One region of the Desulforamulus ruminis DSM 2154 genome, then DNA from elsewhere that is predicted to be linked to it. Evidence: riboswitches for the same ligand, from Rfam matches in the RefSeq annotation. Region 1 holds a riboswitch; the other holds the start of a gene.
The links. A riboswitch is a leader RNA that binds a small molecule or an ion and turns the genes downstream of it on or off. The one in region 1 is predicted to bind molybdenum cofactor.

Region 1 (13,560 bases):
CATTACCGGTCTGATTACCTTCCCCACCAACAAGGGCGATGGTTGGGACAGACCTATCCTGTGCGATGAAAAGGTCTTCCAGTTTGGCGATGCCATCGCCATTGTGGCCGCAGACACCGAGGAAAACGCCCAGGCGGCGGTGGAAAAGGTAAAGGTCGAGCTTGAAATCCTGCCGGCTTATATGAGTGCCCCGGCAGCCATGGCGGACGATGCCATTGAGATTCACCCCGGCACGCCCAACGTCTATTTTGAACAAAAGATCGCTAAGGGCGAGGACACCAAAGAATACATGGAAAAAGCCGCCTATGTGGTGGAAGGCGAAAACTTTTATGTAGGACGTCAGCCTCACCTGCCCATTGAGCCGGATGTTGGACTGGCTTATTTCGATGAAGAAGGTCGCTTGACCATCCATTCCAAGAGTATCGGTCTGGGCCTGCATGCGGCCATGATTGCGCCCGGCATTGGTATTGAACTGGAGAAATTAAGAATGATCCAGAATCCTGCCGGCGGTACCTTCGGCTACAAATTCAGTCCCACCATCGAAGCCTTGCTGGGGGTTGCCGCTCTGGCCACGGGCAAACCCGTCTACCTGAACTTCAATTACTACCAGCAAATTACCTATACCGGTAAGCGGTCACCTTTCTTTATGAACCTGAAATACGGTGCGGATAAAGACGGCAAGATTTTGGCCATGGAAAGTGAATGGACGGTAGACCATGGTCCCTACTCGGAGTTCGGGGATCTGCTGACCCTGCGGGGAGCCCAGTTCATTGGCGCCGGCTACGGCATACCCAATATTCGCGGTATTGGCCGCACGGTCTGCACCAACCATGCCTGGGGTTCCGCCTTCCGTGGCTACGGTTCACCCCAAAGCTTGTTTGCTTCCGAGTTGCTGATGGATATGCTGGCGGAGAAAATGGGGATGGATCCCCTGGAACTGCGCTACAAAAATGTTTACCGTCCCGGAGATACCCAGCCCAGCGGCAGCCCTCCGGAAGTATTTAGCCTGCCGGAACTGATTGATACCATTCGGCCCAAGTATCTGGAGGCCAAGGAAAGAGCGAAAAAGGAATCTACCCCCGAGAAGAAACGGGGTGTCGGGGTGTCCATCGGCGTATACGGCTGCGGTTTGGATGGCCCCGATGGCGCGGAAGCCTGGGCCGAACTGACCAAGGAAGGCGTCACCATCTTTACCTGCTGGCATGATCATGGCCAAGGAGCGGATATCGGTTGCCTGTCTACCGCCCATGAGGCCTTGCGGCCGGCGGGCATTAAGCCGCAAGACATCAAATTGGTACTAAATGATACCGGAGTTTGCCCGGACGGTGGTCCGGCCGGCGGCAGCCGTTCCCAGGTTCTGGTAGGCAATGCCATTAAAGCCAGTTGCGATCTGCTGGTGGCAGCCATGAAGAAAGCCGACGGCACTTATAAAACCTATGATGAGATGGTCGCTGAAGGAACTCCGCTGAAATATGTAGGAAAGTGGGCCGCTCCCTGCAAAGAATGTGATGAAAACGCTCAAGGCAATCCCTTCCCCACCTACATGTACGGTGTATTCCTGGCTGAGGTTGAAGTGGATACCAAGACCGGTAAAACTCAGGTGGTGAAAATGACGCTGGCCGCGGACCCGGGTAAGATCGGCAACAAGCTGGCTGTGGACGGCCAGATTTACGGCGGACTGGCCCAGGGCATTGGTTTAGCCCTTAGTGAGGATTTTGAAGATCTGAAGAAACATACCACCATGGCCAACTGCGGTATCCCTTATATTAAGGATATTCCCGACGCCCTTGAGATTCTCTATGTAGAAACTCCCAGGGAATTGGGACCCCATGGAGCCTCCGGAGTGGGTGAATTGCCGTTAACCTCTCCTCATGTGGCCATTACCAACGCCATTTACAATGCCTGCGGGGTACGCATTACCCAACTTCCGGCTTTGCCCGAGAAGGTGCTGGCGGGGTTGAATGCTCTTAAATAAAGGTTAAAAATAATCATCTATACTAAATGATTTAAAGGATACAAATGCAAAATAAGGCTTCCGCTGCGCCAATAGGCTTGGCGGAAGCCAAGTTTTCTTTTTTAGTTTTCTGCGAGAGAGAAGATGAATGGGGTGGGGGAGTATGGAACAAAAGGAACTGAGGGAACTGGAGGACAAGTGTATTCAGGAACATCCCCCGGCTTGCACCGCCGCCTGTCCGATTCATGTGGACGCCAGGAGTTTTATAGCCCAAATGGCTAAAGGGGATTTTATTGCGGCTTATAAAATTATGCAAAAAACCATGCCTTTTCCCGGTATCCTGAGCAGAATCTGCGACCACCCCTGTCAGGATTTCTGTAAGCGCAAGGAGGCTGGAGATCCTATAGCCATTGCTGCTCTGGAAAAGGCCTGCGTTCAAATTACTGACGCCGGCCCCGCCAAAATGATGGCGCTGCCCAAGAAAAATAAGAAGGTAGCGGTTGCGGGGTCCGGTTTAAGCGGTTTAACCGTAGCCTTTGACCTGGCTAAAAAGGGCTATTGGGTGGTTATTTTTGAAGCCGGGGAGCGCCTGGGGGGCCGTCTGTGGGAAATTTCCGAGGACTACCTGCCGCCTCAAGTCATTACCGATGAATTGGCGATTTTAAATAAACTGGGTGTGGAAGTCCTTTTAAATAAAGAGGTTGGCAAAGATATTGCGCTGACCACCCTGTGTAAGGAATATGATGCCGTTTACCTGGGTTTAGGGGCCGAAGGGCATTCCTTTGATTTGCAAAGCGATGACCAGGGAAAAATTGAGGTGGACCCGGTCACCTTTGCCACCAGCCGGGAGGGGGTTTTTGCCGGCGGCGGACTGCGGGCCGCCGGGGAACGCTATTCCCCCGTTGGATCGGTGGCCGACGGAAGGCGGGCCGCCATCTCCATAGACCGCTATTTACAGGGGGTATCCCTTACTGCCTCCCGGGATCATGAAGGTCCCTTTACCACCCGCCTGTACACCAATGTGGGGGGGGTAGAACCGCTGGCGGCGGTTCCCATGGTCCACCCGGGGCAGTTTTACACCCGGCACGAAGCCATGCAGGAAGCCGATCGCTGTCTGCAGTGCCAATGCCTGGAGTGTGTCAAAGTTTGCGACTATTTGGCTCACTATAAAGGTTATCCTAAAAGATATCTGCGGGAGATTTACAATAACGAATCCATTGTTAAAGGGATACATCATGCCAATAAAATGATTAATTCCTGCAGCTTGTGCGGACTCTGCGCCGAGGTCTGCCCTCAGGGATTGAATATGGGAGAAGTGATTAAAAGCGCCCGGGAGAGAATGGTGGCAAGGGGTAAAATGCCTCCTTCGGCCCATGATTTTCCCCTGCGGGATATGGAGTTCAGCAACAGCAAGAAATTTGCTCTGACCCGAAACCAGCCCGGCACAGGGAGCAGCCGGTACCTGTTTTTTCCCGGCTGTCAGTTGAGCGCCTCTTCTCCGGATCATATGGAGAAGGTTTATACTTATCTGGGGGAAAAGCTTGACGGTGGAGTGGGACTTATGCTGCGATGCTGCGGTGCTCCGGCGGAATGGGTCGGCCAAAAGGACCTTTTTCAGGCCGGTATACAGGAAATTGTAAAGCAATGGCAGGAAATGGATAGACCCCGGGTGATTGTAGCCTGTTCCAGTTGCTATCATATCTATAAGACTTATTTGCCGGAAATCAATCTTCTGTCCCTGTGGGAGATCTATCACGAATTCGGGCTGCCGGAGTTACCGGACAGGGATTTTGGCCGTCTGGCCATCCATGACGCCTGTACCACCAGACACGAAAAGACCATTCATGACAGTGTCCGAGGGCTTTTGCAGCAGATGAACTGCCCAATCGAAGAGCTACCCCTAAGCCGGGAAACGGCCCAGTGCTGCGGTTTTGGAGGCCTCATGGCCTTTGCCAATCCTGAACTGGCCAAAGAGGTAACCCAACGGGTCACGGAAGAAAGCGATGCGGACTATGTTACCTACTGTGCCATGTGTAGGGACCGGTTTGCCGCCAGAGGCAAGCCCGCGCTGCATCTGCTGGATTTAATTTATGGCGGGGATGCAAAGGATCCGTCCCTGCGCCAAGGACCAAGCTATTCCCAAAGGCGGGAAAACCGGGCCCGATTAAAAAATAAACTGCTGAAAGAGGTATGGAGAGAGACCGTGGCCGAGGAAAAAGGATACCAGACCATTCCATTAATCATTTCCGAAAAGATTCGAGAGCTCATGGAAGATAGACTGATTTTAGTTGAAGATCTTCAGCGAGTCATTGAGTTCGCAGAACGGACAGGCAAGAAAATGTATCACCACCAAACCGGTCATTTTCTGGCCTACTACAAGCCGGTCAGTGTTACTTACTGGGTGGAATACACTCCCCGGAAAGATGGCTTTGTGGTCCATAATACCTATTGTCATAGAATGGAGATTATGGAGGAAGCGGAAGCATGAAGCAGGTACAGAATCAACCGGAGCAAAAGAACTGGGAATGTGTGAAATGCGGGGTGTTCATGGAGCGGGGCAAAGTGAATATCAGCTATATGGGCAGCCAATTCCCCGTGGAACTGTTGAAGTGCCCTAAATGCGGCCTTGTTTTCATACCCGAAGAACTGGTACTGGGAAAGATGGCCGAGGTGGAGAAATCCTTGGAGGATAAATAGCTGGACCCTGGGGGGAGGAGAAATCATGTTCACTGGGGAGAAATGCCGAGTTTATGAAGGCAGTGCCCTGCGCCAGGCCACCGGGGAAATCATTCGCCCCGGGGGATTTACCTTAACGGACCGGGCCGTTGGCTTCTGTGATTTTCGCCCCGGAGCCTCTGTACTGGACGTGGGTTGCGGCACCGGCGCCACGGTGGAGCACTTAATAAACCAATATCAGCTTAAGGCCGCCGGGGTTGATCCATCGGCGCTGCTGCTGGAACTTGGGCGGCGGCGAAACCCGGAGCTGTCTTTGATACAGGCCCAGGGGGAAAGTTTGCCCTTCCGGACTGGAGAAATGGAGGGCATTTTTGCCGAGTGTACACTATCGGTAATGGAGGATGTGGAACAGACTTTGCGGGAGTGTCACCGTGTTTTGCAGTCTGAAGGGTGGTTGATTGTAACGGATGTTTATGCCCGCCATGCGGAAGTCATCGGGGACTTGCGCAGTCTGCCTCTGGCCAGTTGCCTGACCGGAGCCATGTCCCGCCAGGGAGTGGAGGAAAAACTTCATCAGGCGGGCTTTCAAAGGGTCCTATGGGAAGATCATTCTCAAGTATTGAAAGATTTGGTCATCCAGTTAATTATGACCCACGGTTCCCTGGAGAACTTTTGGAGTAAAGCCAGTTCCGGAACAGCGGATGGCCGGTGGCTGCAACAGGTGATCGCAAAATCCAAACCGGGGTATTTCTTATTAATTGCCCGCAAGAAGGGGGAGGGGCCTCATGTCTGAACAAATGTTTCGCATGTTTGAACTGGCGCAACAGGGCTTTTACTGCAGCCAGATTTTGCTGTTGTTGGGCCTGGAAGCCCAGGGTAAGGATAATCCGGATTTAATCAGAGCCATGTCCGGTTTAGCAGGGGGGTTGGGTTTTTCCGGCCAGACCTGCGGGGCTCTGACCGGCGGCGCCTGTTTACTGGGGTTATATGCCGGCAAAGGAACGCCCGGGGAAAATGAGCATCCCCGTTTTCAAATCATGGTGAATGAATTGGTGGACTGGTTTAAGGAAGAAGTGGGAAGTTCCTGTGGAGGAATTAACTGCGAGGATATTTTAGGTGAAGATCTTCAGTATAAAGTGGTGTCGGTTCAATGCGGCAATATTGTGAGCAGCACCTATGAAAAGGTCCGGGAGATTCTAATCAATAACGAAATTGATTTCGACGAGGCCCGGGAATGAGGGGTGAAGGAACTTCCCTGGACCGCACCGAAAGTCTTTGTCCCCGGTGCCTTAAAAGGATCCCCGCGGAGAAGGTGATGCGGGGGGACAAAATCTATCTGGTCAAAAGCTGTCCCGAGCATGGCTCCTTTGAAGCGATACTCTGGCGCGGGCAGCCGGACTATCTCTCCTGGATCAGACCGAAAGTTCCTTCCCAGCCCAAAATTTGTTTTACCCAGGTGGAAAAGGGATGTCCCTTTGACTGCGGTCTTTGTCCCGGACACCGGCAGCATAGCTGTACGGTTTTGCTGGAGGTAACCCAGCGCTGCAATCTCACCTGCCCTCTTTGTTTTGCCGATGCGGGCCGTGAACCGGCCCGAGATCCCAGTCTGGAAAAGATCGGGGACTGGTATAAAACCATTCTGGCAGCCGGCGGGCCCTATAACCTTCAACTGTCCGGGGGAGAACCCACCTTAAGGGATGATCTGCCCGAGATTATCGACCTAGGGCGTTCCATGGGCTATTCTTTTATTCAGCTTAACACCAACGGTTTACGTTTAGCTGCGGAGGCCGCCTATGTTAAAAAGCTGAAGGATGCCGGATTAACCTCGGTATTTCTGCAATTTGACGGGACTGAGGACGATATTTACCAAAAATTAAGAGGCAGGCCCCTGGTTAAAGAAAAAATGCTGGCCATTAAACATTGTGCCGAGTACAACCTGGGAGTGATTCTGGTGCCAACTTTAGTGCCGGGGGTCAATGTCCATAATATAGGGGCCATTATTGAACGGGCCCTGGATTATCTGCCCATTGTGCGGGGTGTGCATTTCCAGCCGGTCAGCTATTTCGGGCGCTACCCCAAAGCGCCCGGAGAGGAAGACCGCATTACCATTCCCGAGGTGATCCGGGAAATTGCCGGGCAGAGCAAAGGACGTATCAAGACGGAGAATTTTAAACCGCCGGGATGCGAAAATTCCCTTTGTTCCTTCCACGGCAACTTTGTACTGATGCCGGGGGGGGAACTCCGGTCCTGGTCCAAACATGTGGCCAAGAGCTGCTGCGGCAAGCCGGAAATAGCTGAAGAGGGGGCCAGGAAAGCCCGGAACTTTGTCGCTGCACACTGGTCCGCGCCCCGGGTGACCACCGTTGCCAATGTTGGCGGCCATGAGGAAGGTTTTGCCCTGTGGGATGCTTTCCTGGAGCGGATCCGCACGCACTCCTTCAGTATTTCCGGCATGGCTTTTCAGGATGTTTGGAATCTGGACCTGGAACGGTTAAGGGACTGCTGCATTCATGTACTGTCTCCCCAGGGTAAACTGATCCCTTTCTGTGCCTACAATTTAACCGATCCTTTGGGGCGGCCTCTATACCGAGACAGGAGGTCCGGTCATGGAAATAACACCTTTACACCGTTGGATTGCTGATAAGATAGGGGTAACCGGGGCCCATTTAACCAAAGCAAGACTTGAAGCATACCAGCTTGGAAAATTACAGGAAACCCTTCAACTGGCTCGCAACCACAGCGTCTTTTACCGGAAATCCCTGGCCGGTTTGCCCGGGGAGAACATTTCCAGCCTGGCAGAGCTAACCCGACTGCCTTTCACCACGGCAGAGGACCTTCATCAAAACCCGCTGCAATTTCTTTGTGTTTCCCAGGATCAAATTGACCGGGTGGTGACCCTGCAGACTTCAGGAACTACCGGGGAGCCGAAAAGGCTGTACTTTACCCGGGAGGATCAAGGGCTGACCATCGATTTTTTTCAGCAGGGCATGTCCACCCTGGTGAACCCCGGGGACAAAGTGCTGATTCTGCTGCCGGGCGAACGGCCCGGCAGTGTTGGCGATCTGTTGGTAAGGGGGTTGCAGCAAATGGGAGCCAAAGGCATCCCCCACGGGCTGGTTCGGAAGCCGGGCCGAACCCTGGAGATCCTAAAAAAAGAAGAGATTGATGCTCTGGTGGGTATTCCCACCCAGGTGCTTTCCTTGGCCCGGTACCAGGAGCAGGGAGGCCGGTTGCCGGTTAAACTGAAGAGTGTCCTGTTAAGTACCGATCATGTTCCCCGGGCCATTATCCATGAACTGGAGCGTAGTTGGGGATGCCGGGTATTCAATCATTACGGGATGACGGAAATGGGCCTGGGGGGCGGAGTGGAGTGTGAGGCCCGGGCCGGCTGTCATCTAAGGGAAGCGGATCTTTATTTTGAAATCATTGATTCAAAGACTAAGGAGCCACTTCCCCAGGGGGAGACCGGTGAAATTGTTTTTACCACCCTGACCCGGAAAGGGATGCCCTTAATCCGCTATCGTACCGGCGATCAGGGCCGGTTTATTTCCGAGCCCTGTCCCTGCGGCACCTCTTTAAAAAGGTTGGAACTTGTGAAGGGCCGTCTGGAAGGCGAACGGCGGCTAACAGGTGGCGTCATAACCATGGAAGACCTAGATGAAGCGCTCTTTCCACTGGAAGACCTTACGGATTTCCAAGCGGTAATACTTCGTCAAGAAGGATCGGAAAAACTGCAAATTAAGGTTAAACTAGCGGCGGGGTGTAACCGTGATCTCCTGGAGGAGAAGATTTACCGGGCTTTGGAAACCATTCCCCTTATCAAGATGGCCCTGCAGCAGGGGAAGCTGGGAATTGTACCGGGAATTTTGGAGCAAGAGGGCTCCGGAGAAGTTCGGGCTGTAAAAAGGAGCATTATAGACAGGAGAGGATGGGAAGAAAGATGATGAAGAAGCTGTACCGGAGCGCTTGGCAACTTATAAAAAATGGGGAGTGTTTTGTGCAGGCCACCGTCTTAACCCAGTCAGGCTCCTCCCCAAGGACTGCCGGAGCGAAAATGATTGTCCGGCAGGATCAATCCATTGTAGGAACCATTGGCGGCGGCCTGGTGGAAGCCGAGGTTCAAAAAATGGCCCAGGATATTTTTGAGACAAAGGAATCCATCATTCGCCAGTTTAATCTCACAGGAGCCCAGTCCGGAGAAATGGGTATGATTTGCGGTGGCAAAATGGAAATCCTGGTGGAATACCTGGATGCGGCGGACCCCCTGCTGCACACCCTTTACCAGGACATTATCAAGGCCATTGAAACCGGGGAAAAGACGGTTTTAGTGACGCCTCTGTCCCAGAGAAAAAAGGATCAGGGGGCGGAAGCTTTTCTGATTAAAAACACCGGTTCCATCACCGGGCTTTTTAACGGCCCTGCTGCATGGCTGGAAAGGCTGGCGGGGGCGGCCAAGGGAAAATATCCCCGGGTGGTTGTCCTGGAAGAAAACCGTTTTTTATTGGAACCCATCAACACCTACGGCACGGTTTATATTTTTGGCGCCGGTCATGTATCCCAAAAACTGGCATTGCTCACCAGCATGGTGGATTTTGTAACCGTGATTTTGGATGATCGGGCGGCATTTGCCAACCGGGAACGTTTTCCAACCGCCGACCGTGTAGTGGTATTGGAAAACTTTGAACAGGCCTTTACAAACCTGGGGATTAATGAAGAAAGCTATGTGGTGATTGTGACCCGGGGACATGCCCATGATCAAACCGTATTGGCCCAGGCTTTAAAAACCACTGCCTGTTATATTGGTATGATCGGCAGCCAGAAGAAGCGGGATACCCTTTACCGGGCCTTAAAGAAGCAAGGGTTTTCCGCCGAGGAATTGGCCAAGGTCTATGCTCCCATTGGATTGGACATTGACGCGGAAACACCGGAGGAAATTGCCGTCAGTATAACCGCGGAGCTGATCAAAGTAAGGGCGGGGCAGAATTGACGGGCACTGCGGCGAACCTTGCCGCCCTGGTCTTGGCAGCGGGGTTTTCCAGCCGCATGGGCCGCTTAAAATCCCTGTTGCCTTTAGGCGAGGCTACAGTGATTGAAAGATCCATTGGGAGCTTTCTGGAGGCAGGCGTTCAGGACGTCCGGGTGGTACTGGGGCACCGGTCCGAGGAAATTGCCCGGGTACTGGAAGCATCCGGGGTAACCACAATTATGAACCATGAGTATGAAGAGGGGATGTATTCCTCCATAAGAGCTGCCGTCCGTAGTTTGGAACCGAAAGTGGAAGCCTTTTTTCTGCTGCCGGGGGATCTGCCGTTGGTGCGCTGGCAAACCGTGCAGCACCTAACTACGATTTTCGCAGAGAGCGGCAAAAGGATTATCTATCCCTGTTTTAATGGAGAGCGGGGTCATCCGCCCATTATTTCCACCCGCTATGCCCAGCATATTCTCTCCTGGCATGGGGAGGGAGGACTCAGAGCCCTGCTGAACCAATACGAAGATGACGCCCTGGATATTGAAATCGCAGACCCGGGGGTGCTGCTGGATATGGACACTCCGGAGGACTATCAAAGAGCGGTACAATGGTTTAAAAGGGGATATGTTCCTGCGGTTCAGGAATGTATGGATCTTTTAGAGGAATTAAAGGTTGACGGACGAATTGTGGAGCACGGCCGAGCGGTGGCACAGCTTGCCCGGAAATGGGCAATGATGTTGAACCAATGCGGGTGCAGGCTGAATCTTGACTTAATTCAAGCCGCGGGGCTGCTGCATGACCTGGCCAAAGGGAAGCCGGACCACGCCCGGGTGGGGGCCGATACACTCCGGGAACGAGGTTATCATGCGGTGGCTGAAATTGTTGCCGGGCATATGGACCTGGGACCGGAGGCGGATGCTGCCATTGATGAAAGAGCCATCCTTTTCTTAGCCGACAAAATGGTGCAAGGAGTCCGGAGGATCCCCCTGGAGGAACGGTTTCAGGAGAAGCAAAAACGGTTTGCCGCAGAACCGGAAATATTGAAGAATATAAACCGCAGATTAAATCATGCCCTTGCAATCAAAGCAAGAATTGAAAATCTTCTGGGTTTTACCATTGAAACCATGGAACCACGAGGATAAACAAAAGGGGATAAGCTATGGAACCCAGGCTAATTTATTTGATCCGCCACGGAATGATTGCTGTCAATGGCAGCAAACGTTTTATTGGACAGATTGACCTGCCCCTCAATGAAGAAGGAATCAATCAGGCCAAGCGTCTGCGGCAGGAACTAAGCTGTATCCGGTTCAGCAACATATACTGCAGTGACTTACAGCGTTCCGTACAGACGGCGGAAATCATTGCCGCCAAACATGGCCTCCAGCCTGTCATTTGCCCGGAACTGAGAGAGATCCGTTTGGGAGAATGGGAAGGCCGCTCCTTTGAAGAGATCAACCGGAAGTATCCGGAAGAGTTTAAAGCCCGGGGCAGAGACATTGTCAACTATCAACCTCCCGGAGGGGAAAGTTTTGCCCATTGCAACCAAAGGATTTTGGACAAGTTGGAGGAAATACTCGGTTCCACCTCAGGAAATATTTTAATTACAGGGCATGCCGGGGTGAACCGGTTAATTCTCTGCCGGGTGATGGGAATGCCTATACAAAACCTTTTTCGTGTCTGCCAGGATTACGGTTGTTTAAATTTAATTCTCTACGGAAATTTTGGTTATCGGCTAAAAAAACTAAATCAGGTATACAGGATGATTCCTGTTTAAAGAGATTAAGAGGGATTTAAGCTTTTATGTAGAATAATCTTAGTTATAGTTCGATAATTATTTGATAGAAATAGCGTTCTAAAGATTTACTTTACCATCCTCTTAGGGACGTACATATGATCATGAATCTGAAGTATACAAAATAATACGCTGACTTTTATTGACGATGGGTGTTGATTTGTATATCTTTATAAAAAAGGGCTGTGTGGTTGTTAACTGCCGGCTATCTTCCGAGTTGCTGTTCCTAAAGCACTTCTTTTGTGCCATGGAACGGTATACCGGGGCAATGAGCGGCCCAAAGGGTTTAAAAGGGAAACCTTTAAGCCTCCCTGATGGAAAGGAAGCAAAGAATTTTTTGTTAGCGTCAATGTAAGCCGCTGTTTTGACAGCGGTTTTTTGTTTTTATATCAGGCAGAGATCTTTTGTTGTGCAAATAACAGACGATAAGCAGGGAGAAAAAATGGAACAGCGGTTAATTTACATAATAAGAAACGGAGAGACCAATCCTAGAGGGAACGGGTTTTTTTTAGGTCAAACCGATTGGCCGTTAAGCGAAGAAGGGATAAAACAGGCGGAGCGTCTGCGGCAGGAACTGAGTTGCGTGCGTATTTCTCATATTTTCTGCAGTGATCTGCAGCGTTCTTTAAAAACAGCCCAAATGATTGCTGAAAAACAAAAAATAAACCCGGTGGCCCGCAAGGAGCTCCGGGAAATCAATCTTGGGGAATGGGATGGCCGCTCATTTGAAGAGATTAAAAGAAAATATCCTACAGAATTTAAAAATCGCGGCAAGGATATTGAAAACTACCGGCCTCCCGGGGGAGAAAGTTTTGCTGATTGCAGCCATCGGGCAGTGACGGCCTATCATGAAATTCTCAATGGGACCAAAGGGAATCTCGTCATTACAGGACATGCCGGAATTAACCGGGTGATACTGTGTCATCTGCTGGATATCCCCTTAAAGAGTTTGTTTAAAATTACCCAGGACTACGGCTGTTTGAATCTCATATGGTACGGAAGTTTTGGTTACCGGCTGAGGGTATTTAACCGCATATTCAGGCGGGTACCCTATTAATTAGTAGGGGGGATCATCGATGACAGCCCAAAATAAAATACAGTTGCAGCGGCCATGGTTCTCCGGAATGCGCTGATGGACATCAGAAAAATGTTTATGGAAAAGAACAGCGGCCTTGATATTGCCGTTGAATTCGGTCCTTCAGGAGTTTTAAGCAGAAACATTGAAAAGGGCCAGGCGGTAGATCTTTTTATCTCTGCGGGACAAAAAGAAATAGACCGGTTGGCAGATAAAGGGTTCATTCTGCCTGATTCCCGGAAAAGTCTGGTGGGCAATCAAATGGTGGTCATGCTGAAAAAGGGCTTGACCATGAATTATCTGGCCGATTTAACTACCGATCAATTTAGAAACATCGTCCTGCCCTTTCCAGATAAAGCGCCCTCCGGCAGATATGCCAAGGAGATGCTGATTCGCCTGGGTCTATGGGATGTCTTGACTGAAAAACAATATTTTGTTGATGACGTGAAACAGGTAGTTGAGGCCGTAGCCGGTGGAGAGGCCGATGCGGGATTTGCCTGGTATGCCGATATACAAGCAACACCCGGTTTGGACTATTATCGAATCCCCCAGGCCGCCTATGAGCCGGTTATGGTTACCGCAGCCCTCCCTTTATATGCTGAAAAAAATATTTCGGCTAAAAAGTTTTTGGAATATATTGCTTCGGAGGAAGGAATAATAACCCTTGAAAAGTATGGGTTTACCAGGCCGGAACAGGGGCAGGGCGCAAAAAGGCCCCATATCCTTTGGAAGTTCCTTACGCCCTCCTATGAGGACGATTTTGTAAATGCATTGCTTTAAATAAAGCGAAGGAGTGGTAAAAATGCAGCTCAGCACCCGCAATTTATTGAAGGGCCGGATTAAGACCATTAAATCCGATACGGTTTCCTCTGAAGTGGTTATGGACATCGGCGGTCCGGAGATCTGTGCCTTGATTACAACAGGGTCTGTCAACCGGATGGGATTAAAAGAGGGTGATGAAGTTGTGGCTATGGTTAAAGCAACTTCTGTTATGATTATGAAAGAATAGTGCCATTACTTATTATATAAAAGATATTCATATCCATAATATGACCTTGGTGTTTGTTTTTGCATTTATATTTATGATGCATATA
Region 2 (17,858 bases), 120 kb from region 1:
TTGCCAGCAGACCGAAGTAAAGAATCAGATCATACCCTTTGGAACCTTTTCTATCGGCAATTTTTCCCGACAGCGGCCTGGATATAAATGTGGTGACAGCAAAGGCGGCAAAAAACACCCCTGCGGCGGACATTCCTCTCTGTTGAATGAACAAAGCCAAAAAAGACAGCAGGGAGCTATAGGCAATGGTGATTAGGAGCATGATCAGCGACGGGCCAAGGGCCTGCTTTTCTATGAGTACAAACTTTGGGGTCTGATCGTTACTCTTCCCTTCGGGATAGCGAATTTTCAAAGATAACAACAGCGAAGCCAGGGTCAATAACACACTGATAATAAACAAAGTGCGGAAGGAGAATTGCTCTACCAGCCATAAACCCATGGCCGGGGCGGCAGCTAAGGAAATGCTGGTGATCAGGCTAAAGAAACCCAATCCCTCTCCCAGCCTGCCCCGGGGAATGATATCCGAAGCTAAGGCCCCTTGTGAAGTACTGCCAATGCCCCAGCCAAAACCTTGCATAAAGCGAAAGAGAAGCAACGGCACAATGGGTAGCATAAAAGTATAAAAAACCGATGGAATTAAAAAAATCAATAATCCGCTCAACAGGATCCGCTTGCGGCCATACTTGTCCAAAGCCCAGCCGGTCACAGGACGAATCATTACTGCCGAAACTGTAAGGGCGGCCAGGGATAGTCCGGCCATCCCTTCGGAGCCTCCCCGGGTCTGGATATATACGGGCAAAGTCGGTATCAGACTGTGGAAAGAAAAATAATACATAAGACAGGACAAACAAAGAATTACAAAATCAAAAGTCCATAATTTAGACTGCAAAGCCGCCGCGCCGATTTGTCTCTGAACCACTGCCATGAATTTACCTGCCACCTCTTTTATGAAAATAATTTCTATTTTAACATAAATACCTTCTCAGTGGCTTTGTCGTCCTGCAGATAAATACTGTGCGGCAGACTGTAAAAATACAAAGGGGCTGGCAAATAAAAATATGAAAATTAATGAATTCATATTAGGGAGTACGTTCCACCAATATTCATCCTGTATTAATTTTTTCAGTTCTGTTTCCAATTTTCATAGGAACATTTCTTTCCTTGCCTCGATTTATCAAAATTTTTAACAAGCCAGGTTCCTGGCAGTTTATTGGATAAAATTTTTAGCGGTTGGTCTACCCGCCCTCTACCTAGCGGTTTGTCCAATCGCTTTATTTCCACCCTTCAGTATTTATTTCCCTAAATATCTGGGTGGGCTCATGTTGATGTATTCCATGTTGCCTCAAATTGTAAGCGGGATTACTTTTGGTTATCTATTTTTAAGCGTTTTTGATAAAAAGCAATAGTTATTTCTTTCCGACCACGGCAATATTGGTGGGCATTAAAATGGTTTATCATTTATACAAAAAAATTCCCGGTTTAAAAACCGGGAGAACAGGCGCTTTTTACAATGCACAAAAACTTATTTACTTTTAAAACTAATTTTTCCCTAGCCATAATGCTCGGTTCCACCTCTTTGATAACCCTCATTATGAGCCAGTTCATCCAGTTCAACGGTCAGTATATCTTCACAAAATAAATCTACTTCCCCGCATTCCCGCTCATCAACTGTTTTTAGATAGCTTTTGCAGTGATCACAAAGATATACACGATATTGCCTGTTGTCATCCAGAGTGAAAAAAGAAGCTTCGGAATCATCTTCATTACAATAAGGACATCCCGATCTCTTGTAGCGCCAATGGGTTTCACAGCGACCGCAATATAGCTTACGGTGTCCATCCTGCCCGGAAAGCTTGGCCATGGTTGGTTGATCACCACAGACCGGGCAATAATTTTTTAACCAATGGCTTATGGAAACCTGGGCAGACACCTTTTCCCCGTAAAATTTTAAAAGGGGTTTAAAGGTATGGTAAGCAATGTATGCAAGCTGAGCCCCGGTTACATTTAAAAGTTTCGCCCATTGATCCCGGTTCCTTTCTACCGGAAACAGCGCTAGCATCAATCCTTCCTTTTGGCATTTATCTAGTTCCTGCAGACTTTTTATAAATTCATCGGATGCGGGCTCTGGGCCGGCCCGCCACTTTTGGCAGGCCTTGGCCACAGCCACAAAACGTACAAACATCTTTTCACTTTCAATCTTCGGGGGTGCTACTGCAAGGGCCGCTTCGCCCCGTTCCCACCGTTTCATTTGCTTGGGATTTAAACTTTCCTTCCATTCAAATGGGGGATTATCATTTCCCAGGTCCATCAGTTCTAGATGAAAGTTCGCCTTTCTCATGGTGTTTTTCTTTGTTTCCATTGGGGCAGCTCCTTTAAGGTCTGTTTAAGCAGGTGCCTGATGGTGATCTTTGTGTTCCATAATATTGAAATTCTCAACAATGAAACAGTAGGCTAAGCAGCCGATGGCAACCAAACCGATGGATACCGCCCATTCCATAACGGAAGGGAAGTACCAGCCGCCAAGAGCAGCGGACATACCGGTAAATACCACATTCATACGATTAAAGATTAAACCGCCGCTCACCAGTGCGCCAAAGGTTACCAGCCCCTTACGGGTATTCCCGGCACTGCTGAAAGCAATGAAGAGGGGAATAATCACGCCCAGGATTATTTCCGCCAGGAACATATTCCCTTCCAAATTCCCTGCGAAGACTAAATGGAAGACCCCCCGGTTTGCCAGATCATACAACTTCAAAGCTAGATATAAAATCATGAATACACCGGAGATCCGTACCAGCCCATGCAAAACAGAAACCGGCACTTCGTGCTTAAAGGCTTTACCGGCCAGGGCCGTTTCAACACAAATCATGGCGGGTCCTACAAAAAAGGAAGATATTAGGAACATTAAGCCAATATAAGGGGACCACCACAACGGGTAAAGTTTATCCACCATGATTAGATACAGTGCGCCCAGCGAGGACTGGTGCAGGGTGGGGAAAACGATCCCTACAATCATCAGCACCGGCAGGGCCCTTTTAAAGGCATTGTGGTACTTGGTCCCGACTTTCTCGGTTAAAATTTCGCCAAATTCCAGCACCTGCACGGTAGTATAGCAGGACACACACCAGAAGACCTCAAAGAGCACCGAAGCATGACCCCAGGATACAAAGGGGCGCCAGAAGTTGAACCATTGACCGATATCCATAAACAGCCCGGCCATTACCAGAAGATAACCTAGAAGTGATGTTAACATGGCGCTGCGGGCGATAGCATGGTACTTGTTTCTGTGCAGCACATGAACAACAATGGCCGTAAAGTAACCGCCCCCGGCCAAGGCCACACCGGTTAAAACGTCAAAGCCGATCCACAGACCCCAAGGCCACTTATCATTCAGGTTGGTGGCGATTCCTAAGCCGGTAGCCAGCCGGAAAAGCATACAGGCTATACCCAGACCGGCCAACAGGAATAATACCTTGCGGGTGGTGGTCATGGTAAATTTCCACTTGTAGGCCGCAATTTCCTGAAGCAAATTTTTATCCCCCGACATTCTTTTCCCTCCAATCACCATTTGGTTCGTCTTTTTACCCGTCACCTACATGTGAACATCTTTATTGCTGCTGTCAGAAGCAATTTGTTCACGCCGCTTTGTATAGTGATACAGCACGGTCAGCAGAGTACCCCACCCCAGCGCAATAACGGGTGTATATTTCAGGAAGTCATGAGAGTACTCGGGTAAGGGCCTGGTACCTAGATTTGGACGAAAACCAAAGTTTTCAAAGGGCACGTCGGAAATATACAGCCAGGACGTTCCACCGGCTTCTTTTTCACCCAGTACCTTTTTAATATAAGTTGGATCACTGCCGATTCTGTTCCAGGCTTCTCTCAACAATTCGTCCCGCTCGCCAAAGGTGAGAGCCCCGGTAATACAAGTATCCACACAAGCGGGTTGCAAACCGTAACTTAAGCGATCGTATTTCCCTTCAAGATCAAAGCAGAACTGGCATTTGGCCACCAGGGGAAAGGTTTTCTCCCACTGGTATTTAGGAATATCAAAGGGGCAGGCCAGCATGCAGTAACGGCAGCCGACACAAAGATGCGGGTAATAGATGACGGCGCCAGTTTTGGGATCCTTTTGCAGGGCTTTGGCAAAACAAGCCGAAACACAAGCCGGGTGTTGGCAGTGCATGCATTGTGTCTTGGCCGAGCGAATTTTATAGTCGCCATCCATCTCCAATACTTTAAATTTGACAACGGTATAGGTGTCTCCATCCATATCCGGCGGACCGGTTAATCCGTCTTCAAATTCAGGTATTTTGGCAGGCAGGTCGTTCCATTGTTTGCACGCCACCTGACAGGCTTTACATCCAATACATTTGCTTATATCTACAAGCACACCTTTGGCCACGGATTACACCTCCCATTAACTCTTTTTCGCCTTTCTTACGTTACAAAGAAATGCTTTGTATTCCGGAATGTTACTGTTCGGGTCTCCTACGGAAGGAGTCAAATCATTGGCCGAGGCTCCTGTGGTCAAGCCTTTAAATCCCCAGGAATAAGGCATAGAAATCATTTCGGTTTTCTTGCCGTTAACGGTTAGCGGTATACATACGCCGTTCACCGCTGCCTTGCAGGTTATTTGGCCTCGAGCCGATTCCACAATCACATCCTCTCCGTTCTTAACCCCAATGCTTTGGGCTAAGTCAGGCGAAATGTTAACAAACATATGCGCTGAGATCTCAGCTAAGGAGGGGCAATTCCGGGTAGTTGCACCACTTTGGTAGTGTTCCACAACGTGAACCGTAATGGCTACGCAAGGATATTTTTCACTACCGATCTCTGCTAAGTTACTGAATATGCCACTCTTAAAGGTAAGTGCCATGGGATTATTTTGCTGTTTTGATATCAGGTTCCTAAAAGGACTCTCAAAAGGTTCATAATGCTCCGGCAAGGGACCGTCGCTTAACCCCTTGACCGCAAATAAACGTCCGTGACCATCCTCCGACATAATAAAAGCATCCACAGCCGACTTCTCCGGCGGTACCGGTATTGGATCGGCGCCGGGTTCCGGGGCCGGTTCTGTAGCCTTGAAGTCAGGCACATCGGGGGTTATCCATTTGCCGGCTGCGGCATCCCAGCGCATATAAGGCTTATTAGGATTCCAGGGGTTGCCTGCAGGATCGGCGGAGCAGCGGTTATAGGCAATTCGGCGGTTGGCCGGCCAAGAAAAGGCATATTGCGGGAACACGCCCAAACCCGACGGATCTCTGTTAATCCGGCGCTGGCAGGCCGGCACTTTGGCCTCCGGGTCCTCCGCCCAATAGCCACTGAGAACCCAGTTGCCGCAGGCAGTAGAACCGTCATCCGCCAGCTTGGCAAAACCGGGCAGCACTTTTTGAGTGGCTACTTCGTAACCATTAATTTCAGCAGCCACCTTGTGAATATCCGGCTCTTCTTCACCAGGCTTATCATAATCCCATACCATATTTAAAATTGGCTCGGGGAATTTACCGCCCTTCTCATATTCCTTACGAATGGTTTTAAAGAGATTATGAACAATCCAGAGGTCGGACTTTGCTTCTCCCAGCGGATTGACCGCTTTATAACGCCATTGTACCCATCGCCCGGCATTGGTTAGCGAACCTTCTTTTTCAAAGGACATGGCCGCAGGCAGTAAAAATACTTCAGTCTTAATTTTACTTGGATCTGCTCCCGGCCTTTGCCAGAAGGCCGCCGTCTCAATTTCAAAAATGTCGAGAACCACCAGCCAATCCAGGTTTTCCATGGCTTGGTTGGCCTGCACCGTAGACGGGCCTCCTACAGAAGGGTTCTGTCCCGCTACAATAAAACCTTTGATTTTTTTCTCGTCCATATAATTAAACAAACTCATATACGAGCGGTTTTTACCGTCATGTTTGGGCAGCCAGTCATAACAAAAATCATTTTCTTTGGTGGCCTTTTCGCCAAACCAAGCTTTTAACTGACTAATTAAAAATTTGGGCTTATTGGACCAATAACCGGTTTTAGGTGTTTCTACCTCGAGATACTGTGCCAGGTTTTTGTGCTTGGCGGCATAAATCATCCCCAGATAACCGGGCAAATAGTGATTTAACATGGCCATATCCGTGGAACCCTGAACGTTTTGTTCTCCACGCTGAGCATTCACCCCACCGCCGGGGATGCCCATATTCCCGAGAAGAAGCTGCAGTATACAAATGGATCTGGCATTTTGCGTACCCACGGAATGCATGGTTATCCCCATGCCATAGATGACACATCCGGCTTTGTCCCTCTTGCCGCTGGCGGCATACATCTCGCAGACCTTTCTGTAGGTGTCCTCTGGAGTTCCGGTAATTTGACAGACTGTCTTAATATCATAACGGCTGACATGCCTTTTAAGAACCTGGAAAACGCAATTGGGATCCTGTAAGGTGGGATCCTTTTTAATTTCCTCTCCCTCCATTTGGTATTGCCAGGTGGAGGTATCATAACTAAGTTTTCCGTCTGTTTCGGTCAATCCGGAGAAGATACCCTCGTCACACTTATATCCCGGATTTAGCAGAAAACTTGCATTGGTATAATTTAATACATACTCTTTAAACCAGAGATCATTTTCAATAATATAGTGAATCATTCCGTTAACAAAGGCGATATCCGTACCCGGGCGCAGACGCGCATGGACATGGCACATGCTGGCCGATTTACTGGCCCTGGGGTCAACGGCAATGAGTTTGGCCCCTTTTTCCTTGGCCTTCATGGCCCATTTCATGCCCATGGGATGGTTTTCCGCCGTATTGGAACCAATGATTAAGATTACATCGGCATTTCTATAATCAGTAAAGTGATTAGTCATAATTCCGCGTCCAAAACTGGGAGCCAGACCGGCTACCGTGGACGAGTGTCAGAGACGGGCGCAGTGTTCAATATTAATGACGCCCAAGGCCCGGTACATTTTGTGCAATAAGTAAATCTCTTCATTATCAAGAGCCGCAGCACCTGTGTGGGCTATGGCGGTGGTTCTGTTTACCGTTACGCCCTGCTCATCTTTTTCAACAAAGGATTCATCCCGGGTTTTTTTAATTCGCTTGGCAATCTCGGATAAGGTCCACTCCCAGCTTTTCTCCTCCCACTTGTCACTGTTGGGAGCGCGGTAAAGGGGTTTCGTAACCCGCTGTCTATTGGCTTCACGGTTCCTTTTTTTGTTTATAACCGTATTTCCTTCAATGATGCCATTTCCTTTAGGACAAATGGTGCCGGCATTAATCGGACTGTCCGCATATCCTTCACAAAAGACCAGACGACCCTCTTCGTTGGAATATAATAATAACCCACAGCCGCAGCCGCAAAAACAACATACAGAATAGGTTTCTTTTAATTTCCTTATTTTTGCAGGTAGTTTCTCCCCGGCAGTCCTGCTGTGAAATTCTTCGGCAGCGGCCGGACCGGCTGCCAGCGTTAGCCCGGCCGTTCCAAGACTAATATTTTTCAAAAAGTCACGCCTGCTTAGTCTCCTCATGAATGGGTTCCCCCCTTGATTATTGGGATTGTAACTGAGTTATTGTCCTTGCCGTTCCTCATCCCCCACTCCTTTCTATGCTTTTGTATATCCCGGGACAGATAAGGTTCTGTCCATTCTTTCAATGCAATAAAAATGCAAATTATTTAACTAGCACTAGAAAATATCTCGGATACAAAAATTAAAAATTGCTGATGTTAATTAAATTGTCCAAATATTTAAACGGTTTTAAATTAAACCGGCTCTGAAGCAAATTGGCAACCCCCGCTGCGTCATTAAGTTCAAAAACCGGTATACCGATGTTCCAGTGCATATCACTCACCACTGCGATTAACTCATCGGGAGTACACAAAAGTTCTGTTCCTCTCTCCAAACGACTGATTTCTATTTTGGGCTTATTCGATCTTTTATAACCTTCCGTAATAATAATATCGATATCACTACTAACCATCTGGGCAATTTGGTCCAGGGTTAATTCCTCCTGAACATTTCTAATCATGGCCATCTTTTCATAGGAGGATATCACTACGGTATCCGCCCCTGCTTTGGCATGGCGCCAGGTATCTTTTCCAGGCTTGTCAATATCAAATCCATGCACATCATGTTTAATGGTACAAACCTTGATATCCCTAAATTTCAACTCTTTAATCAGCTTTTCAATAAAGGTTGTTTTTCCGGCATCCGATTTTCCCACCACGGTAATGATAGGGATGTTCACCACAATTCACCTCCAGAATCATTTTTTAAATATTCAAAATTTAAAAAATAGAGATTGCCCCTTTACGAAACATAGTTTGGGGATAATAATATGGCTTTTACTTTTTCCCCAATATTTAACGGTCCGCTCCCTCCAGGTATATCAATCAGTGCATTGCAGTGCAGCATTGACTTTAAAGCTCCCGGACTTTGCGTCCCGCAGGGAACGGCATAATAACCACCGTTCTTCCAGCAAACTTTTGCTCTTAACATACGCCGCTGCTTGCTTTTCTTATTAAAGGACTCCTCCATGGTCGCCGTTACGTCGGGCAGAGCCACCTGCCGGGTGCCGCTGATGCTTTGCAGAACAGGCCTGATCAGCATATAGAAGGTAATCATGGCTGCAGCGGGATTTCCAGACAAGCCAATGATCAATCGCCCATTGTTCTCACCACAGACAATGGGTGTACCCGGTTTTATATTCACTTTCCAAAATAAAGTATTGGCACCACTGATTTGGATCGACTCTTTAACATAATCTCTTTTGCCTACCGATACCCCGCCAGTGGTTATTACCATATCGTTTTCCTTTAAGCAGTCGTTGATCAAAAAGGCAATATGATTCCTGTCATCAACGGTATTTCTATAAGGAACCGCCCTTCCCCCCGCTTCAGCTATCTGAGCGGAAATCGCATAAACATTGCTGTTGTATATTTTGCCTGGCAGCCTGGGCTCATCAATGCCAACCAGTTCATCTCCGATTGTCAAAACCGCTACTTTCGGCTTTTTAAAAACCTTCACCCTTTTTTTGCCCATCGATGCCAACAAACCGATTACAGCAGGAGTAATGGTCATTCCTTTGGCTAGTATTTTTTCCCCTTCAAGAACATCATCGCCCTTATTAATATAATTATCTCCCGGTCTAAGTGGGGAAAAGATCAAAACTTGATCTCCCACAAGCTGCGTGTCCTCTATTTTTATAACTGCGTTTGTTCCGGCGGGAAGCGGAGCGCCGGTTGCCACAGCAGCAGCTTCTCCATATATCAGGGGCTTTGACGGCATGTTCCCGGCAAAGATGTTCTGGCTTACTTTCAGTAATACCGGGGTTTCTTTACTGGCGGTGAATGTGTCTTCAGCCATAACAGCATACCCGTCCAAAGGAGACCGGTCAAAAGGAGGGAGTGGAAAACCGGCAACAACATTCTCATATAAAACTCGTCCCAAAGCGTCGATAATATCAACCTCATCGAAGCCAATGGGCTTTGTGTAGTTTAGTAAAATTGCTAATGCTTCTTCAAGAGGTATTTCCTTATACATTGTGGCTCCCCCATTTATTTTAGCTTCTCTCCTTTTAAATCCAGTTTAAAGCTATTGGTGGGTAATCCATAATCCATAAACAAATCAATCTTTTACTTGCCAAACTTCTAAAAGGATTTAGCATAACATTAAAGAATGTTCTTTCATAATCTCTTGTCACAAAACTTAAAATTTGTTAATATCAGTAAGAAAACATGTCAACATTTAATGATATAGATCATTCGCACGGCAGGCTTTCATCTGCCCTAATTTTTATGCTTCTATTTTTAGGGGTTTTGCAATAAATTTTCTTAAGCTTCCTTACCAAAACCCCCAATCCGCTCTCGCCCTCCTTTCTCCCGGTATCGAAGGACTGCCGCCGTCGATTCTAGGCAATAAAGTTATGGGAGCAGTTGGTATTTTTAACCTATTTATAGCTAGTTTAATGCTTCTGAGAAAGCAAGTCAATCATAATATGTTTCTGAGAATTATGATTATTGAAAAAATGTTTCTGAGAAGGAATGTACATGAATATTTCGCAGAGGTTTAAGTTAATAAGAGAAACTCTTGGTTTAACACAGACATTGATGGCTCAGGACTTAGGCATCGATAGAAGCCATGTTGGAAACATCGAAAACGCTTCTAAAAAAGCATCCGACTCTTTACTTAAACATATTTGTGCCCGGTATGGTGTCTCAGAATCATGGTTGAAGACTGGCGAAGGAGAAATGTTTACATCTCCTGAGGATAGAATGAAGAAATTGTTAGAACAGCTAAACAGCCAGCCCTCCGTTCATTCCTATTACAGCTTCTTGGTTGACCACCGGCTACCGTTGCAGGAAAGTCTGCCGCATCACCTGCAAATTCAGGCTGACTTGTTGGAGCAAAGAAAGGAAGCTATTCGAGAAGAGCTTGAGGTGCGGTTGGAAAAGCAAAAGCAGGCTACCGATATCTCGGCAGAAAATATATCATCTTTTGTCCAGCAGATCCTACCGGGTGAAGCGGACGAAAAAGAACTTGAAGAAATGAAAAACATCCTGGAAATTCTCTTTAACGCTAGCCCCTCTTATAGAGAGTGGGCTAAAATACAATTTAAATACGCCTTTCCGGAAACAATTCTCGCCCAAGCCCGGACTCAATTACAGCAGCAAAAACTAAAAAACGACAAAAAATAATACCTGATCCCGCAGTACACTTTAACCAAAAGAAGGCTCCGGTAATTAAAACGGAGCCTTCTTTTGGTCACTGTTATTAAAATAAAAGGTTCGATAATAAATTACAAACCCGAATAAGCCTTTCGTTCTCAGGTCCATTATGTCGTCGACCGGCAAAACTTAATTAACTAGTCTTGTACTGTTTTAATAAATTTACTAAACTATCCATGGTAGTATAAAAATCTTTCGTCAATGGTTTCTCTGAGGCATTGCAAACCAACTGGTTGGTCACGTTAATAATATTTTTGTTCAAAATATCATCATTGATTAGCGTGGCCATATCTGCAATGACTAAAGATAAGGTTAAAATGGCTTCTGTATCCTGAATCTCTGTTGTCATCATGTCGCCTCCGGCCGTAAAGTTATATCCCACACAAAAATTAAGGTTGGCGGGTGCCTTAAAGAAAGCAGCACAAACCAACCCTAGTAACAGGTGGAATGTTCTCCTTTCCAAAGGGAGGCTAACCCGTTTCCCGATTAACCCTTATACGGCCATAACACCATCACATTACGCATTAGGCACTATGGCTCGGAGAACGCTATAAATAGAAGAACCGCACACAAATGTGCGGTTACGGCATGGCTAAATAAACCTACCATCCTTTCCACACGGGAGGCACATCCGTTTCCAGATGAACCCTAACGGCCGGGGAACCATAATCTCATATCACAGGTTCAAAGGCTCGGAGGTAATATTAAGGAATTTTTTCATGTCTTACAATGAATTACTTTATATACGCATAATATAAGTTATACTTATTTCCATTATGGCAAAAAAAGACACATCTGGCAACAGTTATATTTTTTATATTGCCTGAAAAAAATAACAATTTTTGATTAGGATCGACAATTTATTTAAGCACCTTATAATCCGGCGGATAAAAGAGCAAAACAAAACCGAGTCTTCGCTGACTCGGTTTTGTTTTGCTCTAATTTACATCACAGCAGGTGGACTTTATCCCCTTAATCAATTCTTTCTCTACCATTGATAAATGGTGGCGATTGGACCATATAATGGCAATGGTAATATCCAGAGGGACATCACTAATGGGAACGGTTACGATCTCATTGGATCTGCCGTATTCCTCAGCCATAAATCTAGGAATAAAAGCGGCACAATCCCGGTGTAGCAGTACCTTTTCCAACATTTCCAAATTATCTACCCGAAATAAAACGTCAAGATCGCCGTGCTTCCTTAAGATACTGGATATCCCGCAATTGGTTACATACTCTGTATTGTATAAAACAATTGGCTGGGACATGGCTTCCTTCAGGGTAATGGATTCTTTGCCTGAAATGGGGCTTTGTTTTCCGACAATTAATACCAGTTCATCTACAAATAGTTCTCTTAGCTTGACGTCTTTTGCCTGTATAAGCTCATCGGTTTTTAAAATCACACCAAAATCTGCTTTACCCGATTGGATATCCCGAAGTATATTATTGGACTCGCCCACTTTTATAAATATGTTTACTTTGGGGTGATTGTATTTAAAATTCGTAAGAACCTCCGGCATAATGGTAATATTGACGCCTGGCTCCACCGCTATTGAAATATTGCCATTCAGTTCCAGGTCGTTGCTTTTAGCAATTTGCTTAATTTCCTCAACACTTTCAATGATTTCTTTGGCCTTCTGAATAATGGTTTCTCCTATTTCAGTGGGAGAAACGCCATGATTGGTTCTTTTTAATAGATGAACCCCTAATTCATCTTCCAGCTTACTTATGGCCGCACTTAACGCCGGCTGCGAAATATGCGCCCGTTCGGCAGCCAGGGAAATTGTCTTTGATTGGTATATCTCAACAAGATAATAGAGTTGTTCTAAACGCATCTCATCACCCCAATTCTAAAAAACATATTTTAAAAAGCATACTATATCTGCCCTATGAATGAAAGTTCCTTTTGTTCTTTCAAAATGTCGGAATATTATTTGGCAGCCGTCCATGGGATTTTTTGAATTCTAATATTATTATACCCCGGGAGGATGTCTTTTTATATGGAAGGTTTTTTGCTGTATTCCGGTACCTCTTCTGTTTCTGTTTGTAATATGATAATCCCCGCAATAATACTGGCACTGCCCAGCAATTGTACGGCTGAAAGTTTTTCACTTAAAATTAGCCAAGCAAACCCGATGGTAAAGGCCAGTTCAATGGTGCTGATGATGGATGTCCGGCTCGCTCCTAACTTTGCCAAGCCCATTAAATAAAGAGTTAAGGCCAGAACCGTACAAAAGACCGCCGACCCTAAACCCACTAAAAATTGGGGGAGAGTCAATGGACTGGTAAACATGGTTACCGGAGGGAAAATCAGCACCACAAATAAGGAGCAAATCGTCGTAATGCATGCAATCACCGTAACGGGGTCTATTTCCCTGCTGATTTTTTGACCTCTGATGATATATATAGCAAACATCAAGGCTCCCATCAGCCCGCAAGCAATCCCTTGCCAGTTTAAATCAAAGTCTTGGCTAAATAGATTAATCACCATTAAGCAGCCCAGGATCACCAAACCCAATGATATAAGGCGTTTCACGGATAATTTTTCATGGTAATAAAGGGTCATAATCAATAGGACGATGGCCGGATAAGCGTAAAATAACATACTGGCTACAGCAGCCAACATATATTTGGTAGCCAATATGTAAAATACCGCACTTGCAAAATAAATAACTGCCTGTACGGCCAGAGTGCCCAAACAGGGCTTTAGGGATGCCCATTGAATCTTTTTGGTGGCAACGGCAAGGGTCATCAGAATCGCTGCCGATATAAAAAAACGCATAGCCAAAAGTGTGTCCGTCGTAACCTGCATGTGATACCCCAGTTTATAAAAAACCGGAAGAAGGGCTGAAGCTATGGCAGACAAAATTACATAAAGATAGCCTTTTAATGGCACTCCAGAACCCACCCTTACATGAAAAGTATGGATAAAACCCCCTGGAACCCAGGAGGTTTTATCTCAGCCATTTATTCTTCGTTCAAACCAACGCTTCAATTTCTTGCTTTACTTTAAGCCCGCCAATTAATTTCCCGGCATGTCTTTCTCCGGTCTTTATAATGGGGAGCAGTAACATGGATAAACATTTTTTTTTATGCTTTAGCCGGGGCCGCTTCTTCCGCTGCTTCAACGGCAATTTCCTCCAGAGATTTACCGGCAGTACGCTCGCCCCAAATACCGGTAACCACAGCTACAATCAGGAACATGGCGCCAATGACACCGAACAATACACCGTAGCCAAATTGTTTGAAGATAATGGGCACCAACAGCATGGCAGCGGAAGTCATAATCCGCCCTAAGCTGTAAATGAAGCCGGTGGCGCTGTTCCGAATATGGGTGGGATAGGCTTCGGCCAGGTAAGACCACATCAGTACAAACACGCCGTCCATCAATACCCTTACAGCAAATCCCACAAAGACAATTATCAGGGGAGCTTTGATCGTACCGAAAACAATGGTTAATAACCCTACCGCCACGCTATAGACAACAATGGGAACCTTTCTGCCGCCTTTATCGGTAAAGAAAGCGGCGATATAGTTACCAATGGGGCTTCCAAAGGATACTAGGGCGCTCATCCACAGGGCGTCTTCCATGGTAAATCCATACTCGTTTAGTAAAGTAGGCATCCAGCCGAAGAAGATAAAATATCCTACGGTGATAAAGATAACCATATTGGTAAGCACAGTGGTTTTCTTAAGATACTTTTTGCCAAACACCTCTTTAATCATGGCGAGGCCGCTGGTTTCTTGGGCTTTTTCTGCATTAGTATCCTTATGAGCCGCGATCTCGACACTCATATCCACTTTAACATCCGGTACAAAATGTTGAATTACTTTTTCCGCCTCTTCATATCTTCCCTGGGTGATCAGCCACCGGGGTGATTCTTTTAACCATTTGGTACCCAAGTATAGAATAATGAACCCGGATCCGCCAATGTAAAACACATGGCGCCAACCATCCGGGCTGGCCGGAATGAGGATCTGAGCAATCTGACCCAGCAGCGGAATGCTTAACAAACCGGTAGCCAGGGAAATGGCCTGCCATTTCCCTCTGGAGGCGGCCGGCAGTATTTCTACAATGTAAACCATGGCAACGACAACCATTGATAAGACACCGAAACCGGTCATTGTTCTAGCTACCATAAATATTTCTTTATTGGGAGACAGACCATTTAAAATGGAGAAAGTAGAAAAAATGATAACAGAAAATAAGAATGTCTTTTTACGTCCATACTTATCCGAAGCCCAGCCGCCGAACCAGCAGCCAAAAAGCATACCGACAAAGGTTACTGAGTTAACAACTCCGATCCACTCCATGGACACTCCCCAGTGCTTTGTAAGCGCCGGAGCTACAAAGGAAAAGGTGAATAAATCCATTTGATCAAAGGCATAGGCTAGTGCCAGTAAGATTAAAAATTTAACATGTTCTTTACCCATTTTGGCATTGTCCATATAACTGTTGCCACTGGTGGAATTGCTAATTCCTCCTGCCATATAACGACCTCCTCATTATTATCATGCCACGGAACAATCCATTTCACCTCTGTATATCTTATTACGTTCAGTCACTCCTCCTTTGTCCAAATCAGACCCAGCCGACAACGTATCGGTCGTGCATCTGACTCTTTTCGACACTTTCTACTATTGTGTAAGTTCTTACCTTCACTAATTACTTTAATTATAAAAATTATGTTAATTGCTGTACAATACTTGGTGATTATACCCCGTATAAGCAAAACAAATATACGTTAATCCTGTTTATTCAATTTTTACAAATAAAACATAAGATTTTCCTTTTTACGACATTTCTTTATGGCATAAAATATGAAATGTCCGGTGACCTTGGCTGGTCACCGGACATGGGCAGGGACCCCACTGTTAAGACTTTATAAAGTAAATTTTTCAACCATTTGATTTAGATGATTGGCCATTTGATTGAGTTGTTCATTGGCAGCGGATATTTCCTCCATGGCAGCCGTTTGTTCCTCTGTCGTGGCAGAAACATTTTGAATCCCTGCAGCCACCTGTTCCGCTGCAGATGCAACACCTTGAATTTGTTTTACCAGTAATTCAATGGAATCAGTAATTCCCTTAAAATTGTTGCCCACTTCCTCTACAACCAGGACCCCTTCTTTTACCTGCTTACTTCCCTCGGTCATGGCCTCCACCGCTTTCTGGGACTCCAATTGAACCTGATGAATGATTTCAGTAATGTCCTTGGCGGCGTTGGCGGATTGTTCGGCCAGTTTCCTTACCTCATCGGCAACCACCGCAAAGCCCCGGCCGTGCTCTCCTGCGCGGGCTGCCTCTATGGCTGCATTCAAGGCCAGTAAATTGGTTTGTTCCGCTATATTGGTGATTAAATATACAATTTTATTAACATGATTTAATGTTTCCGCCAGTTCTTCTACCACTCGGGCAGCATCTTTATTGGAACAGGAGATTGTTTCCATTTGACCGGTGATTCTCTCAACACCGCCGGAACCTTGTTCCGCCTCCTTGGAAACCTTTTCGGACAAATCTGCCGCCTCCTGTATGTTACTGGCCACCTGCTCGATGGTAGCGGCGATTTCGCTGACGGTGGCTGCAGTCTCCGATGAGCCTGCGGAAGTCTGTTGGGATTGGTTGGCCAATTGTTTAGCGGACTCACTTAAATCCACGGAAGAAACCTGTAAGCCTTGAATTACCTCCTTAAGGTTTTCCCTCATACTGTTTAAGGAATCGATCAAGACACCATTTTCGTCACTTCGTTTCATCTCTATGGGTTTTACCTTCAGGTTTCCTTTGGAAATTTCACGGGCAAACTCTGCGGAAGCGATGATTGGTTTGGATATCTTATTGGAAATCACCACAGCCATGAAAACAATTCCCACTAAAAGTATCATTAACAATAAAAATAGATTTTTTGCCATAGTGCCGAATTTATCCATTAATTCCGCCTTTTCCACAATGGCCATGAATTTCCAGCCCGTCTCCCCGGAGGTATAAATATTGACAAAACAATCTTTGTTGTCAATGGTTGCTTCAAAATCTCCTGTGTTCATTTTCAGAGCAGCACTTAATTTTTCATTTTTTAGATCCTTTAAATTTTTGCCGTTCATTTCAGGCTTTTTAGGATGTGCGATAATGGTTCCTTCATCGTCTGTCACCATAATGTAGCCGGTCTTTTCAATTTTTATATTTTTAATCATATCGGTTATACTTTCCAGGCTTACATCCAATCCCTGAACGCCCACAACCTGGCCGGTGGAATCGGTAATGGTGGTTACCGTGCTAACCAGAAAAACCTGATCTGCGGGGAAAAAATAAGGTTTTGTCCGGGTGACCTGCCCTTTATTTTCCATGGCGGTATTGTAAAAGAGTTTTACTCTGGGATCATATTGGCTCATTATTTTTCCATCGGGCCATTGAGTATACGCGCCATCAACGGTGGCCAGATATACATAAGCGGTCTTGGGATGGGATTCCGCAAAGGTTGAGTAAATATTGTAGATCTCTTTCTCCAAGCCGCTGCTTAAAGAAGGCGTCATTTGGATGAGTCCGTCCGCTCCTCCCGGGTTATCCAAGTAAGAGGTTATGGTGGTATCGGCCCTTTTCACGGTATCGTTGATGGAGAAAAATTTACAGTTCTCACTAACACTTTGAAAAAAAATACTAATGGCATTGTTTACCTGTAAAATTTGTTTATTGGTGTTATTAATAAACTCCTGTTGAACGATTTTGGATGAATATTGTGCCAGATAAATGGTGGATGCAATGGCGGGAACCAAGGCCACGGCTAATAAAATGATTATCAGTTTATTCTTAATCGTAAAAAAATTTCTCATATGTATAACCCCTTCCAGCTACCTTTTAATCCTCTTGGCTTTCCCTAATAACCTAAGGACAAAAGCCCCCTGCCCCGGGCTTTTGTCCTTAGGTTTTGTCACAGGCCTAAATGCGGGTATTCTTTATTTACTTAAATATTTCATCCTGCCGGAACCATACTACGTTATTTTATAGGACTGTTTTAACTCTCCCCATTCATTTTGTTCAACCAATTGCAGCGTTCTAAACTTCATGGGCATTGACTCATGATTCCCCTCCTCCCTATTTATTCCGTAAATCAACTAGTACCTTAGGGTTGCCAATAATAATAACCGTCCCAAATAATATAATCACCACACCCATGATCAGATTAGGATATTCCCTTTTACAGGATCATTTGT

Region 2: it holds a riboswitch for molybdenum cofactor, as region 1 does, so the genes downstream of both, DESRU_RS02145 (hypothetical protein) here and cobC (alpha-ribazole phosphatase) in region 1, are expected to answer to the same signal.

Annotation. Positions count from the first base shown of each region.
Region 1 is NC_015589.1:537,546-551,105, forward strand. It holds gene DESRU_RS02650 (molybdopterin-dependent aldehyde oxidoreductase) at 1-1,975, shown strand, start outside; gene DESRU_RS02655 (pyridine nucleotide-disulfide oxidoreductase/dicluster-binding protein) at 2,118-4,442, shown strand; gene DESRU_RS02660 (DVU_1557 family redox protein) at 4,439-4,651, shown strand; gene trsM (DVU_1556 family methyltransferase) at 4,677-5,423, shown strand; gene DESRU_RS02670 (DVU_1555 family C-GCAxxG-C-C protein) at 5,416-5,868, shown strand; gene trsS (radical SAM (seleno)protein TrsS) at 5,865-7,271, shown strand; gene DESRU_RS02680 (DVU_1553 family AMP-dependent CoA ligase) at 7,237-8,574, shown strand; gene DESRU_RS02685 (XdhC family aldehyde oxidoreductase maturation factor) at 8,571-9,617, shown strand; gene DESRU_RS02690 (DVU_1551 family NTP transferase) at 9,614-10,741, shown strand; gene cobC (alpha-ribazole phosphatase) at 10,759-11,373, shown strand; molybdenum cofactor riboswitch at 11,590-11,732, shown strand; gene cobC (alpha-ribazole phosphatase) at 11,801-12,448, shown strand; partial or broken gene modA (molybdate ABC transporter substrate-binding protein) at 12,500-13,246, shown strand; gene DESRU_RS02710 (TOBE domain-containing protein) at 13,269-13,475, shown strand.
Region 2 is NC_015589.1:412,718-430,575, reverse strand. It holds gene DESRU_RS02190 (MFS transporter) at 1-865, opposite strand, end outside; gene DESRU_RS02185 (formate dehydrogenase accessory protein FdhE) at 1,490-2,299, opposite strand; gene nrfD (NrfD/PsrC family molybdoenzyme membrane anchor subunit) at 2,324-3,487, opposite strand; gene DESRU_RS02175 (4Fe-4S dicluster domain-containing protein) at 3,533-4,345, opposite strand; gene fdnG (formate dehydrogenase-N subunit alpha) at 4,361-7,453, opposite strand; gene mobB (molybdopterin-guanine dinucleotide biosynthesis protein B) at 7,635-8,174, opposite strand; gene DESRU_RS02155 (molybdopterin molybdotransferase MoeA) at 8,234-9,466, opposite strand; gene DESRU_RS19680 (helix-turn-helix domain-containing protein) at 9,973-10,620, shown strand; gene DESRU_RS02145 (hypothetical protein) at 10,784-11,002, opposite strand; molybdenum cofactor riboswitch at 11,087-11,206, opposite strand; molybdenum cofactor riboswitch at 11,242-11,360, opposite strand; gene DESRU_RS02140 (LysR family transcriptional regulator) at 11,589-12,488, opposite strand; gene DESRU_RS02135 (DMT family transporter) at 12,650-13,549, opposite strand; gene DESRU_RS02130 (MFS transporter) at 13,744-15,144, opposite strand; gene DESRU_RS02125 (methyl-accepting chemotaxis protein) at 15,537-17,477, opposite strand.